2 regions of the Paenisporosarcina sp. P4_D4 genome follow, and region 2 is predicted to be linked to the other one. Evidence: riboswitches for the same ligand, from Rfam matches in the RefSeq annotation. Region 2 holds a riboswitch; the other holds the start of a gene.
What was found. Region 2 has a riboswitch for S-adenosylmethionine ahead of AC1DSL_RS05845 (methionine ABC transporter ATP-binding protein). Riboswitches for the same ligand answer to the same signal wherever they lie in the genome.
Positions count from the first base shown of each region.

Region 1: linked by a shared signal. The riboswitch ahead of metK (methionine adenosyltransferase) and the one ahead of AC1DSL_RS05845 (methionine ABC transporter ATP-binding protein) in region 2 are both predicted to bind S-adenosylmethionine.

Region 1 covers NZ_JBFUIO010000007.1:65,818-74,793, forward strand. Annotated here, with positions in the region: gene AC1DSL_RS03800 (alanine/glycine:cation symporter family protein) at 1-916, opposite strand, end outside; gene AC1DSL_RS03805 (alpha/beta hydrolase) at 1,302-2,102, opposite strand; gene AC1DSL_RS03810 (gamma carbonic anhydrase) at 2,206-2,724, shown strand; gene metK (methionine adenosyltransferase) at 2,878-4,074, opposite strand; SAM riboswitch class I at 4,274-4,397, opposite strand; gene pckA (phosphoenolpyruvate carboxykinase (ATP)) at 4,595-6,181, shown strand; gene AC1DSL_RS03825 (hypothetical protein) at 6,223-6,663, opposite strand; gene AC1DSL_RS03830 (hypothetical protein) at 6,681-7,130, opposite strand; gene AC1DSL_RS03835 (alpha/beta hydrolase family protein) at 7,134-7,919, opposite strand; gene AC1DSL_RS03840 (NUDIX domain-containing protein) at 7,858-8,370, opposite strand; gene AC1DSL_RS03845 (hypothetical protein) at 8,418-8,720, opposite strand; gene AC1DSL_RS03850 (Dps family protein) at 8,828-8,976, opposite strand, start outside.
Region 2 covers NZ_JBFUIO010000013.1:42,506-49,207, reverse strand. Annotated here, with positions in the region: rRNA gene rrf (5S ribosomal RNA) at 96-211, shown strand; gene AC1DSL_RS05860 (VOC family protein) at 655-1,002, opposite strand; gene AC1DSL_RS05855 (aminotransferase class I/II-fold pyridoxal phosphate-dependent enzyme) at 1,020-2,183, opposite strand; gene AC1DSL_RS05850 (carbon-nitrogen family hydrolase) at 2,269-3,063, shown strand; SAM riboswitch class I at 3,152-3,260, shown strand; gene AC1DSL_RS05845 (methionine ABC transporter ATP-binding protein) at 3,330-4,343, shown strand; gene AC1DSL_RS05840 (methionine ABC transporter permease) at 4,333-5,004, shown strand; gene AC1DSL_RS05835 (MetQ/NlpA family ABC transporter substrate-binding protein) at 5,023-5,856, shown strand; gene AC1DSL_RS05830 (iron-containing alcohol dehydrogenase family protein) at 5,872-6,702, shown strand, end outside.

The DNA.
Region 1 (8,976 bases), on a different contig from region 2:
TTGCTGAACACACCAACAATGTATCAATGTACACTGAGAATGCCTGAACTAGACCTTGTTTCACCGGATGAGAAACTTCTGCCGCAGCTGCTGCGTGTGGTCCAGTACCTTGACCAGCTTCATTTGAATAGACTCCACGTTTGACGCCCCATGCAATTGCAGCACCAATCATCCCACCGAAAGTCGAGTCAAAGCTGAAAGCACTTGAAAAGATCAATCTAAGAACACTTGGCACTTCAGTAATGTTCATTCCAATAATGATAATTGCCATTAGAATGTATGCTAGCGCCATGAAAGGTACGACAAATTGAGCTACGTTTGCAATACGTTTTACTCCACCGAGAATAATGCCGCCTAGAATGACAACAATTATAGCTCCAGTAACCCATCGAGGCATGTCAAATGCATTTTCCATCCCTATGGCAATGGAGTTCGATTGAATGCCTGGCATCAAAATGGACATAGCCAGTAATGTTGCGAGTGCAAAAATAACTGCATACCACTTCGAGCCGATTCCTTTTTCTATGTAATAAGCAGGACCACCACGGTATTGTCCTTGGTCTTTCACTTTATAAATTTGAGCCAAAGTTGATTCGACAAACGCTGAAGATGCCCCGATAAACGCTATTGCCCACATCCAGAATACAGCCCCTGGACCACCAAATGCAATCGCCGTAGCAACCCCTGCAATATTTCCGGTTCCAACACGACCTGATAATGCAATCGATAATGCTTGGAATGAAGATACCCCGGCATCCGATTTTTCACCTTTGAACATTTGAACAACCATATCCTTGATCAGTCGAACTTGCAAGAAACGAGTAAGGATTGAAAATAATAGACCGATAGCCAAACAGCCATAAATCATCCAAGGTCCCCATAAAAAGTTATTTATTTGCCCAATAAACTCTTCCATCCAATTTCCCCCTTTGTTTGTTCATAATATTGTCACATTATTCACTGTATTACAAAAATGATGTTAGTACAAGGAAAGATTTTATATACTTCTAGATTCTCATTATGCTAACTTCGACTTCTGCAAGGCATAGCGTACATAAATCCAAGTTTCAAAGTTCTAAAAAACAATAGAGGAATATTTTTATTAAAATAGAATTATCATATTGGTAAATGTTCAGGTTTTGAAATTTGGAATCTATTGCTTCCCTTTTTTACAGGGGGCTAATTTTCATGTCAGAATAATTTATTAATCCTTGTAAATCTGCATAATTCATAAATGAAGTCATAAACAAATCCATAGTAAAAGCCTTTCTAATTTTTCATTAGAAAGGCTTTTATTTGTCTTAAACCACATATCCGAGTGAACGCAACACATTATTCACGAATGTCTTCGTGTAATAAAACACATCTTCTCGTTCTGGCTCTTGGAACAGATCATGAAAACAATTTTTCCACTCTTTATATTGTATTTCAGAAAGTTTTTGTTTTTGCAGCCAATTCTTTGCGAATGTCGGATCCGCAATTTTATCCCGCTCTGCAGTCATCATCAAAATAGGAACATCTTGAATGCTTTCTTGTTTGGCAGTTGTTGCTTTCATCAAATGCTGCAACTCCCTGTACCACTTCAAAGTAATGGTCGTGTTATATAGATCATCGTCTTTACCTTGCGTATAAACATCATAATTTCTTGTCAGTTTTTTAATGGTTATTTCATGAGTACTTTTGACGTTTTCAGCTAGCTTCCCCATGTTGGCTAAAGCACTGGAAAGTTTCGATGCATGAATATGTAAATGCATCCAAGGAGATGTCAGAATTATTCCAGCACATTCAATTGATTTTTCCTGAAGCACTTGCATGACTAAAGTTGCACCTAACCCGTGACCCATAATAAAAACGGGTAAGTTATATGTAAGCGAAGCGTCAATCAAGTGATTGATAAAAGTGCCATAGGATTGAAAATCCTCGTCATGTGCTTGTTTATTGAGAGCCGATTCTCCGTGCCCCGGTAGATCCCCCATTACAACATGAAATCCTGAACTTCTAAACTCTTCTATAACCCAGGCGTACCTACGATGATGTTCATACGCGCTGTGTACGATGGCGATGACTGCTTTAGCCTGTCCATCAGCTTCCCATTTCCACATAATCATCGCTCCTTCTATTTCTTTATTCGACGAAGTCATCCTTTTTTAGTTCCTCTTTTTTTGTATAATGAAACCATATGGCAAGAAGAAACGAGGTTTTAGAATGATTTATCCATTTAATGATAAAACACCCATGATTGACCCATCTGTTTATATTGCTGATTATGTCACAATAAGTGGTGATGTGACAATCGGTCCAGAGTCCACTATTTGGTTTAATACCATTATTCGTGGTGATGTCAATGCGACACGAATCGGCCGAAAAGTTAATATTCAAGATTTGTGTTGCCTTCATCAAAGCCCTGCCGCTCCATTAATTTTGGAAGATGAAGTCACCATCGGACACCAAGTAACTTTGCATAGCTGTACTATACGAAAAGGCGCCTTAATTGGCATGGGTTCCATTGTCCTGGATGGCGCAGAGATTGGTGAAGGTGCATTTATTGGAGCAGGCAGCTTGGTTCCACCCGGTAAAGTAATTCCCCCAGGTATGCTTGCATTGGGACGACCGGCAAAAGTGGTTCGGGAGTTGAATGCTGAAGACAAATTAGATATGGAACGTATTGTGAGAGAATATGCTGAAAAAGGACAGATTTATAAGGCAATGCAACAACAAAAGTAAACGGATAGTAAGGACCGGGTGATAGAGCCCGGTCCTTTTAATATGTTGAAGCATTCTTAAATTTATTCCCGTTCAAATTGATTTGTTCCCTTTCGCCCACTAATTTCCAATAAAAAAGCCATTCCAGGTCATACCCGGAATGGCTTCTCAATCTTAAACGCCTGCTTTTTCTTTCAAAGTAGCCGCTCTGTCTGTTTTCTCCCATGGTACATCCAAGTCTGTGCGACCGAAGTGTCCATAAGCAGCTGTCTGCTTGTAAATCGGACGACGTAGATCTAACATTTTGATGATTCCAGCTGGGCGAAGGTCGAATGAATCGCGAACAATTTCAACAAGTTTCGATTCTTCTACAGTGCCTGTACCAAAAGTATCGATTGCAATTGATACTGGTTGTGCAACACCGATTGCATATGCAAGTTGAACTTCGCAACGGTCAGCAAGTCCTGCTGCTACGATGTTTTTCGCTACATAACGTGCTGCATATGCTGCTGAACGGTCAACTTTTGTCGCATCTTTACCAGAGAATGCGCCGCCACCGTGACGAGCGTATCCACCGTAAGTATCTACGATAATTTTGCGACCAGTTAAACCAGCATCCCCTTGTGGTCCACCAATTACGAAGCGACCAGTTGGGTTAATGAAGTATTTTGTATTTTCGTCAATTAATTCTGCCGGAACGACAGGATTGATGACATGTTCTTTCAAGTTACGTTGAATTTGCTCAAGTGTTACTTCTGGGTGATGTTGAGTAGAAATAACGATTGTGTCAATACGCAACGGTTTATTGTTTTCATCATATTCTACAGTTACTTGTGTTTTGCCATCTGGACGTAAGTATGGAAGAATTTCTTCTTTACGAACTAATGCTAAACGACGAGCTAACTTATGAGCCATACTAATTGGAAGAGGCATTAATTCCGGTGTTTCATTACAAGCAAAACCGAACATTAAACCTTGGTCACCTGCACCGATTGCTTCGATGTCTGAATCTGTCATCGAACCTTCACGTGCTTCCAGTGCTCTGTCAACACCCATTGCGATGTCAGCAGATTGCTCATCGATTGCAGTCAATACTGCAGAAGTCTCTGAGTCAAAACCATATTTTGCACGTGTGTAGCCGATTTCACGAACTGTTTCACGTACGACTTTTTGAATATCCACGTATGCAGATGTTGTGATTTCACCGGCAACAAGCACTAAACCTGTTGTTACAGTTGTTTCACAAGCAACACGTGCATTTGGATCTTCAGTTAAAATAGCATCTAAAATTGCGTCTGAGATTTGATCGCAAATTTTGTCCGGATGCCCTTCTGTTACTGATTCTGATGTAAATAGACGACGAGTTGTCATTTAATATTCCTCCTATATCCTTCGAGATTGCTCTCGGAAAATTCAAACGGTACTCATTTCCCATGTCCAGCTTATTCATTAGAATAAAACCTTCCGCCTTTTCGGGCTTCTGCACACGAGGATAAAGGGAGATGTCATAAAAAAAACCCTCTCTCACGTAAAAACATGAGGAAAGGCATTCGTTAATAGGCACCTTTCACTCTTATCATCCAAGGAATACACCTTGCTTCAGGTTCAGCACCTTTGCCAATTACTACTTGGTTCATAACTGCAGGTTGCCGGGTTTCATAGGGCCTGACCCCTCCACCAGCTCGGGATAAGAGTATCCGTTCAGTTTTACATCATAATAAACTAATGAAGCCTTGTCAAATATTTTTTTCGTTCTATATAAATGTTCGAAAATCAGATAAAATTAATTAGGCTATTAGTGTAGATTATTAAGCGTAATGTGTTATACTAATTTTCGAATCAAGGTTAACCCGATTTAAGGGTAATATACGATAAAGGAAGGTACATATACATGAATTCAGTGAACACGATGAACGAGCTGAACGACTTGTTAAATGGCCAAAACGTGCATGTGCAACTTTCAGTCCCACAACTTGTGGAGAAAGCAACATTACGTGGAGAAGCTGTCTTAACACCAACTGGAGCTGTAAAAGTAGTGACAGGAAAATATACAGGACGTTCTCCTAAAGACAAATATGTTGTTGTGGAAGATAGCTCGAAAGACAAGATTGATTGGGGCTCAGTAAACCAACCAATATCATCTGAAATTTTCAACTCTTTATATAAAAAAGTTGTGAACTATTTAAAAACAAAAGAAGAGTTATTTGTCTTTAATGGCTTTGCCGGTGCGGATAAAGAATCTCGCCTTTCATTGCAAGTAATCAATGAATATGCTTGGCATAACCTTTTTGCACACCAATTATTCATTCGTCCGTCTAAAGATGAGTTGGCATCGCATGAAGCACAATTCACAATCGTTTATGCTCCGACTTTCAAAGCAGATCCTGCAATCGATGGTACAGGTTCCGAAACGTTTATCATTGTGTCAATGGAAAAACGCATCATTTTAATCGGTGGTACTGAGTATGCCGGTGAAATGAAAAAATCAATTTTCTCTATTATGAACTACTTGCTCCCTGAGCAAGGCATCCTACCGATGCACTGTTCTGCAAACGTTGGTGAAAAAGGCGATGTTGCTTTGTTCTTCGGATTGTCCGGAACAGGAAAAACAACATTATCTGCTGATGCAGATCGTAAATTAATCGGCGATGATGAGCATGGCTGGTCAGATAACGGCGTATTCAATATTGAAGGCGGCTGTTACGCAAAAGCAATTAACTTAACACGTGAAAATGAACCACAAATTTTCGATGCAATCCGTTTTGGTTCTGTATTGGAAAACGTAGTATTGGATCCTGAAACGCGTATACCTGACTACGAAAATATTTCGTTAACTGAAAACACGCGTGCCGCTTACCCATTACAAGCAATCGACAATATTGTTGATCCTTCTGTAGCAGGTCATCCAAAAACCATCATTTTCTTAACTGCTGATGCGTTTGGGGTATTACCTCCAATCAGTAAGTTGACGAAAGAACAAGCGATGTATCACTTCTTAAGTGGATTTACATCGAAGCTTGCTGGTACAGAACGTGGAATTACATCTCCACAAGCAACATTCTCAACTTGTTTCGGTTCTCCATTCCTTCCCCTTCCTGCAACTGTATATGCAGAAATGTTAGGGAAGAAAATAGATGAGCATGATGCACAAGTCTTCCTTGTAAATACTGGCTGGACAGGCGGCGAATTTGGCGTTGGTAGCCGTATGAAACTTTCTTATACACGTGCGATGGTTCGTGCTGCATTGGAAGGCAAATTAGATAATGTTGAAATGGATAAAGGTTCAGCATTCGGTTTAGCTATTCCTAAAGAAGTACCTGGCGTACCTTCTGACGTATTAAACCCACGCGATGCATGGGCGGATCCAGCAGCATACGATAAAAAAGCACAAGAATTGGCTAATCGATTCCGTGAGAACTTCAATAAATTTGGATCAGTGTCTGAAGACATTATTTCTAATGGCGGTCCAATTATCTAGAATACAAAAATGGCTTGCACTTCATGTGCAGGCCATTTTTTTTACTCCGTATATTCAAAAACTGTCTCTTCTGGAAAGTAAGATTCTATCTCTTTAGCATCCTCTTTCGTTATCTGGTAGAAAAACAATTCAGATCCGTGATATTTAACAGTACAAATATGTGCACCATTTCTCTTGAATACTAATGTATACCAAGGAATTCTTGTCTGTCCTTCATTTACCCCATACAGTAGCAAGTCTTTTAGCTTCTGATTTAGAGGCATTGTAAAAATAACCAATCCACTTCCATATCGAATGGTATGAGCGAAAGGTTTAATCTTAAGAATTGCTTCTTTTTCATCTTCATGACAATGTACTTCGACTTCTGTAAACACTGGAAGTACCTCATTCATTAACGGAAACCAATAGCTAATACTCTTCCTAAGCTTGTTGGTTTCACTGGTTAGTAATAAAGAATCGTATATTATATGTAAATTTCCCATGCCTCACCCTCCTCTGCTTACATGAGGTGTTCTTTGAAGTATTCCGCGTTCTCGATTTCAGGGAATAGCGCTTCAAATTCTTCCGCTTCTTTCTCATTTACTCCATATAATACAATTTCTGAACCATATTGTGCTATCTCAAGCATTTGAATATCTTCTTTATAAAAGAATATAGTGAACCATTTTAAACCACCGTCTGCATCAATTGAATGATTACGTAAATAGTTACAGTTTTTTTCGTTCAATGTAATTGTAAACGATTTTACAAGTCCTTGATTCACAGAATGTGCAGAGAGTTTGGTCAATTCCTCAATATCATGCACTTCTTCCTGCCAACACTGAATTTCCACTGAAGCATATTCACTCGTATACGTATCCCAAAGCTTTTTCCAATATGACGTATCATTAGGGACCGAGGTTTTGTTAGCAGTACTGCTAGTCTTTAAATGAATTCGGATATGTTTCATATATTATTCCCCTTGTCGTTTCATCCAGTCCGTTAAATCTCTGACAGTTTGTCTATTGGTTTTCGAAGGGAAATAATGTGTGTAATCTTTAAAATACCAAGTCTCAAAATTTTTATTTCCATCAATGAGTGCTTTTTCGAGACGTAAGGCATGTTCAATTCCGACATTCCCATCTTTTCGTCCATGGATAATTAGAATTTTGGCATCAATAGCACTGACATGTTTGAGTGGTTGACGAAGTTCATATGCCTCAGGTACATTCGTAGGATTACCACCAATCACCCGCTTCATCATTCTACGCATGTCTTCACGTTCCTCATAGGTGAGAACCATGTCTGACACACCTGACCAGGTGACAACCGATGTAATATCTGAACGCAGAACAGCCGTCCATAAAGCCATAATTCCTCCACGAGAAAATGCAAACAGATGAATACGGTTCACTGAAATAAACTGTCTTAATACTTCTACTCCATTGGTAGCGTCAAACCGATCTTCCCCAGCAAATTCATCTCTACCTTCGCCGCCTCTGTTCCCACGATAATAAGGGGCAAACACCACGAATCCTTGTGTGGCAAACTGAGCAATTCGAGCAGATCGAACCATACCAATGTTTTGAATACCTCCACGTAAATAGAGGATTCCCTCATACTTGCCTTCTTTGCGTGGCTCCGCAAGTAACCCTTTTACCCTGAATCCACATGACCAATAGACAATTTCCGTTAATTTAACTTGTGGATTTGGACTTGGATACGGAAGTCTGTGTACAATTGTTCCGTCTACTTTCATCTAACATCACCTGTTCCAACATTTTTCTCATTCCGTCATCTGTCATATGAAAACTAAGATTAGTTGATTTGAAAAACTCCTGTATCGTCATCCATACAGGTCCCTCAGTCTCAAATCGTTCACTATTGTTTTCAATTGAATCAACTGTTGCACGGAAAACCGCCTTACAAAAAGGCTTACGCTCATGCACCATATATTCTGCAAACCATATTAAATTTGAAAGTTGTGCGCCTGTTTCTTCAAATACTTCCCGTTTTGCTGCTTGTTCTAACGTCTCGCCTGATTCTACTTTTCCACCGGGAAATTCAATCCCTCTTTGTGGATGTTTTGTTAGCAACCACTGGTTCTGCCTGTTCGCTAGCACGAGTACATGTGTGGTAGGAATTAAAAAGGCATTTGGTTCAAATGATAACGTAACTTTTAACCCATGCTGATCTACAAAAGAAAACATGCCTGCTACACTCCTTTCAAATAGTGTAGCGAAGGCATGCACAGCATTCAACTATAATAAGGCAATGTTTCTATTTGTTGTTTTGCTTCTTCATTTCCGTACTCATGAATGACAGCGTATAACTTTTTCAATCGTAAATCGACACCGTCATTTTCTGGGTCTAGATGATAAGGTACATAAGGCGTTTGAGCTCTCCAAAAACCTTTCCATTCAAAGGATTCCTTTTGATCAAATAATTGATCTAGTACGGTTAAAACTTCGGGCTCGGCTTCAATCTCATATTCCCATTGCGAATCCTCAGGATGGAAATAGTATCGGTGATGAGTGACCGAAACATATACTTTCGACATTTTTTCAACCCCTTTTTTCTAGCATGGCATTATGGATATATTTCATGCATGCAAACGATAGGAGAATTGAAAAAAGCAAATTCCCGGAAGGAATTTGCTGGAAATGCTTATTTGTTTGTATCGCCTAAAAAAGCATTTAACATCCATTGATGTTTTTCAATCGATTGATACACTGCATTCAATACATCTTCTGTCATATCGTCTTCATCTTTTGCAGCTTCGTCCATCCCTTTTTTCAATGATTTCATAATTTTAC
Region 2 (6,702 bases):
ACGAATACTAATCGATCGAGGACTTAACCAAAATGAATTTGAATGGTTTTCAATGACCCGTTTATCCAGTTTTGAGTGAACAAACACTCAAATAGTCTAGTGATAATGGCAAAGAGGTCACACCCGTTCCCATACCGAACACGGAAGTTAAGCTCTTTAGCGCCGATGGTAGTTGGGGGTTTCCCCCTGTGAGAGTAGGACGTCGCTAGGCAAATAAGAAACCGATACCTTCCGAGGTATCGGTTTTTTTGTATTGTATTTTAAGATTAGTACGAAGGTGTGTGAGAAAGAGGAGGAACAAAGAGTTCGAGGAAACAAAGGGATGAGACTCGGAGCGTATAATATACGCGAGACTCGAAGACCTGCGGTTGACGAAGAAATCTGCCGTTCATCGTCTTTCGCAGCCTAGCGCCGATGGTAGTTGGGGGCGCCCCCTGTGAGAGTAGGACGTCACTAGGCAAAATAAGAAACCGATACCTTCCGAGGTATCGGTTTTTTTGTGTTGTTTTTTAAGCTTAGTACGAAGGTGTACGAGGAGCGAAGAATTTCCAAATGCTTAAATTAAACACTTTGCAAAAGAACAACGAAAACACCCATCATCAAATGAAAGGTGTTCACGATAGTAATTTAATTCGTCTGTTCTTTCCAAATGTTTTAAAAGCGTTCAAAAAAAGTAATGCACACACCATCTGGATCAATAATGGAGAACTCCTTAGTCCCCCAAGGCTTGACTTCTAAAGATCCATTTTGATGAATTACCTGTTGTTTTTCATATTCACGATACTGAGATTCAATTGCATCGACTTGGATGCGGAAGCTTGTCCATTCGCCTAAATGAGTATCATCCGTTTGGTAAAAAAGAATTTCAATATTTCCACGGTAGACACCGCCATAGCCGTTTGGAGTGAAACCCAGCTTTTGTTCATAGAAAGTTATGGCGGTTTCGATATCTTTCGCTGGGCTTAAAGGGGTCAAGCTCTTGAAATTAATAGATTCACTCATTCATTGTCACCACTTTCTCAAAAGATAGCCAGCTTACCGATCCGATCTACCGCTTCTTCCAATCGTGGCTCATCAACTAATAACCCAACCCGAATATAGCCTTCTCCAAATTCACCGAAGCCATTTCCTGGGGCTACGGCTACGTCTGCTTCATTTAAAAGTTTGTCTGTAAATTCTTGGCTGGTATATCCTTTTGGAACGGGTAACCAAGCAAAGAATGAGCCTGTAGGGGCTTCTACTTCCCAACCAATCCGTTTACATGCGTTGATAAAGGTATTGCGACGGTTTTCGTAGCGCTCGACCAATGAGGAAACGCATAATTGATTTTCATTCAAAGCAGCGACTGCAGCATGCTGTATTGCAGGGAAAAGGCTGACGAATAAATGGTCTTGAATCAGGTTCAGGGCTTCAATCATCTCTTTGTTACCAACTGCAAAACCGACACGCCATCCTGCCATGTTGTAGGTTTTAGATAACGTATACATCTCAATTCCTATTTCCTTAGCTCCTTCAGCTTGTAGGAAACTTACCGGTTTAACACCGTCAAATCCAATGGCTCCATAGGCGAAATCGTGTGATACAGCAATTCCATTTTCTTTTGCGAACTCGACGGTTTGGTTGAAGAATTCAAGGTCTGCCGTTGCTCCAGTTGGATTATTTGGATAGTTAAGATACATGAGTTTTGCGCGTTCTTTCGTGTCTTGAGAAAGCATATTGTAATCAGGTAAAAAGTTGTTTTCGGCGACTAGTGGCAATGTTTCATATTGAACGTCAGCCATGACGACTCCAGATAAATAATCCGGATAACCTGGGTCAGGCAGTAACATCAAATCTCCAGGATTCAGTACAGCAATCGGCAACTCCACAAGTCCAATCTTCGTTCCGAATAAAACCGCAACTTCTGTAGTTGGGTCAATCTCAACATTGTATTCTCTTTTATAAAAGTCTGCTGCAGCTTCCTTCAATTCGCCAATTCCACGAAATGGCGAATATTTATGTGTAAGGGGATTTTCTGCAGCTTCTTGTAAGGCTTTTACGATGTGTGGAGGTGTTGGTTGGTCAGGATTTCCTTGACCTAAATTGATCACATCGCGACCCTGTGCTACTGCAGCTCCTACTTTTTGAACAAGTGAAGCAAAGAATTGTGGTGGTAATTGTTGAAGCTTCTTAGAAAGTTCCATGGTTTTTCCTCATTTTCTGAAATAGTTGCAATCATCAGCCAAATCTTATAATCTTTTGTGTATCTTGTCTACAGGGGGTGTACCCATGAAAATCGCATGCATTCAGCTCGACGTAGCGTTTGCCGAGCCTGAAAAAAATTTTTACAACGTTCAAAAGTACATAAAAAAGGTCGCAAGTGAGGGTGCAGAGCTCGTTGTATTACCTGAAATGTGGAATACTGCTTATGCATTAACGGAGTTAGAACATCTTGCAGACGTCGAAGGGCAACGAACAAAAGAATTTCTTTCCGAGCTGGCCCGTACATATCATGTCCATATCGTAGGAGGGTCGGTTTCTACGAAAAAAGGAGACAGCTTCTACAACACAATGTACATCTATTCGAATGAGGGTAACCTAGTGTCCGAATATGATAAAGCGCATTTGTTCCGTCTCATGGATGAACATCTATACTTAAAAGCAGGAAATCAATCAAATGTATTTTCATTAGGTTCTATTCAAGCAGGAGGGGTCATATGTTATGACCTAAGGTTTCCTGAATGGTTAAGGTCACATGCATTAGCCGGAGCGAAAGTGCTCTTCTTACCAGCACAATGGCCTGAAACTCGTATTGATCATTGGAGAATCTTGCTTCAAGCCCGTGCAATCGAAAATCAATGTTTTGTCATCGCCGTCAATCGAACTGGGAACGATCCGAACAATCAGTTCAATGGCCAATCCATGATCATTGCACCTTGGGGGAAAGTGTTATGGACTGGAGCTGATGATGAAGAGTACGCAATCATTGATGTTGATTTTTCAGAAGTTGAAGAGGTACGTACTCGCATACCGGTATACGAGGATCGCAGACCTTCGCTATATGAACCTTTGTTTGAAAAATGAAAATAATTTTCAAAAAGTGTTTGACACGTGTATAAAAACATCGTAAGATTTACTTCAGCAACAAAACAACCAAACAACTACATATGGAAATTTATCAAGAGAGACCGAGGGATAGGCCCTATGACGTCCGGCAACCCCCAGCACGAGCTGGGAAGGTGCCAATTCCTACAGAATGATTTCATTCTGAAAGATAACCAAAAATCCATTTTTCGGTGCCTCTTTCATGATGAAAGGGGCATTTTTTATTTGGCAAAAAGGAGCTTGTGATGATAAAAATTAATGATTTATCTAAAGAGTACATAACGAAAAAAGGAACGGTTATAGGTGTTGATCGCGTAAATCTCACCATCAATGAAGGGGAAGTGTTCGGTATTGTCGGATACTCAGGTGCAGGCAAAAGCTCATTATTGCGGTGCATCAATCTACTTGAACGGCCAACAAGCGGACAAATTGAAGTGAATGGACTGGACCTCACAAAATTAAAAGGAGAAAAATTACGTAAAGCCCGCTTGAAAATCGGCATGATCTTTCAACACTTTTACTTAATCAGTCAAAAAACAGTTGCTCAGAATATTGCCTTCGCATTAAAGGCAGCTAATACACCAAGTGAAAAAATGGAGACCCGCGTTTTGGAGTTACTAGAAATGGTTGGTTTGACAGATAAGAAAGATGTTTATCCGGCCCAATTAAGCGGTGGACAGAAGCAGCGTGTCGGAATTGCTCGTGCACTGGCAAACAATCCTTCCGTCCTGCTGTGTGACGAAGCAACTTCAGCGCTTGACCCGAATACGACCTTATCTATTCTGCGCTTGCTCAAAAAAATCAATCGCGAATTGAACATCACCATTGTGTTGATCACACACGAAATGAATGTGGTAAAAGAAATATGTGATCGCATGGCCATCATGCAAGATGGACGGGTGGTTGAAGAGGGAACGGTCTACGATATTTTCTCCAATCCAAAAGCAGAATTGACGAAAGAGTTCATCAGTAGCGTCGTCTCATTCGAAGTACCCCAATCCATTTTGGATCAAGTCACTGGGCGTATTGTGAAAGTGCTATTTAAAGGCAATGTGGCGGGAGAAGGTGTCATCTCGGATATGATTCAGAATTTTGATGTACGAGGAAATTTCTTGCATGGCGCGATTGAATACATTCAGGAAATACCACTCGGTTTGTTTTTGATGGAAATTCAGGGACAACCAGAAAATATAACAAGAGCCATCACGTATATGGAAGGACGTGGGGCGCAAGTGGAGGTGGTACGTAATGGGAATTGATATACCGCATGTAATTGAAATGTGGCCAGACATCCTGAATGCATTCGGGCAATCGATGTATATGATTGGGGTTTCATTAACAGTCGCAATCATTATTGGCTTACCATTGGGGATTGTGCTTTTTGTTACAGACCGAGGTTTATTTTTAGAAAATCGATTTGTTAAAGGAACACTCGGTTTTATTGTCAATATGGTGCGTTCCATTCCATTTATCATTTTGTTGGTAGCTCTTATTCCTTTAACCAAATTACTGGTAGACTCAACGATTGGTCCAGCAGCTGCAAGTGTATCATTGTCAGTTGCCGCAATTCCTTTCTTCGCCAGAATTGTGGAAACGTCTCTTCGTGAAATTGATAAAGGGGTGATTGAAGCAGCCATTGCAGTTGGCGCGACACCTTGGATGATCATCAAGGATGTATTATTGCCTGAAGCAAAAACCAGCATCGTGCAAGGCATTACGATGACCATCATTAGTTTAGTAGCATACTCCGCCATGGCGGGTGTGGTTGGAGGCGGCGGTATTGGAGACTTAGCCATTCGCTTCGGATATTACCGTTACGATGAAACAATCATGATGGTGACAGTTGTCATTTTAATTGTTCTCGTTCAAGTCATTCAGCAGCTGGGTGACTGGACGTCAAAAGCAATAGATAAACGATAAAAAGGGAGAGAAATAGAGATGAAAAAAGTTTTATTTATGTTCATTCTAGTCTTAATGACAGCAGCACTTGCTGCATGTGGAGGAAGCGACAAAGAGTCAAAAGGTAATGCGGACAATGACAAATCAGTGACATTAGGCGGATCAGCAGGTCCATATAGCGACATGCTCAATAAGGCAATCAAACCCGCTCTTGAAGAGAAAGGATACAAAGTGAAAATCGTTGAATTCAGTGACTATATTCAACCGAATATTGCGTTGGACAATGGAGATATTGACGCAAATCTTTTCCAACACTCGATTTACTTGGAAAACTTCTCAAAAGAAAATGATATGGAATTGACAGGCTTAATTGCAGTGCCGACAGCACCAATGGGTATTTACTCCAACAAGTTCAAATCTGTTGAAGAGATCAAGGATGGAGCAACCATTGCCATTCCGAATGACCCGGTGAATGCAGCTCGTACATTATTAATCTTGCAAGACCATGGATTAATTGAATTAGACCCTAATGCAGAACCATTGAAGGCGTCTGAAAAGGACATTAAATCAAATTCGAAGAACTTGGTGTTCCAACCAATTGAAGCTGGCCAACTTCCACGTGCAGTGGACAGTGCGGACTTAGCAGCTGTACCTGGTAACTTTGCTTTGGCAGCGGAAATGAACCTGCTGGATGCGATTTTGCTTGAGAACATGCCGGACCGATACCGCAACTTAGTTACTGTAACGACAGCAAACAAAGACTCACAATTAGCGAAAGATTTAATTGAAGTCGTGGAAGCACCAGAATTCGAGGAAATCATCGATGCGGAATTCGTAGGTTTCGGCAAGCCAGAGTGGATGAAAAACCGTTAAGAGAGAAGGGTTTTTGTGGAAGACATCATAGTGCGGGGTGCACCAGCTGAATATGTTTGTAAAAGTGGTGTACTGAATGAATTAGAAGAGAAGTTACAGCTAAGAAGCATTCAGCGAGTACTTATTGTTTCAGGTGTGAAATCATGGAATGCAGCGCGCTATTACTTTCCAAATCTAAAAAGCATTCAGGTATCACATACCTTCTATAAAGGCGAGTGTTCACTCACTGAAATTAATAGAGTGTCTACGTTGGCACAAACTGATGGTGTGGATGCCATTATTGGAGTAGGCGGCGGAAAAGTATTGGACGTGGTGAAAGCGGCTGCTAGCGCTAGTAGAACGAAGTCAGTGTTAATTCCAACGCTTGCTTCAAACTGCGCACCGTGGACACCACTAAGCGTTATTTATTCGGATGAAGGGGTTATGACACATTACGATGTGTACCCCATGAGTGTTGACATTCTTCTCGTCGAGCCGCGAATTTTAGTGAAAGCCCCAGCTCCACTTTTGATTGCAGGTATCGGCGACACGCTAGCCAAGTGGTATGAGGCAGACGTACAAATTCGGCGATTAACCCATCCCCCGGTTGCGCTGAAAGTCGCTCATCATACAGCTCGGCTGTGTGCTGAAGAAATGTTTGCTCATGCAGAAGAAGCCATTGCTGACGCGAAAGAAGCCCAAGTGTCAGAGTCATTTAAAAAAGTAGTTGAATCCATTATTATGTTAGGCGGCATGGTTGGTGGATTTGGTGACAAATTTGGTCGTATTGCGGGTGCCCACTCCATTCATAACGGAATGACCATTGCACCGGAGTCACACGAGGCGCTTCATGGAAATAAAGTAGCA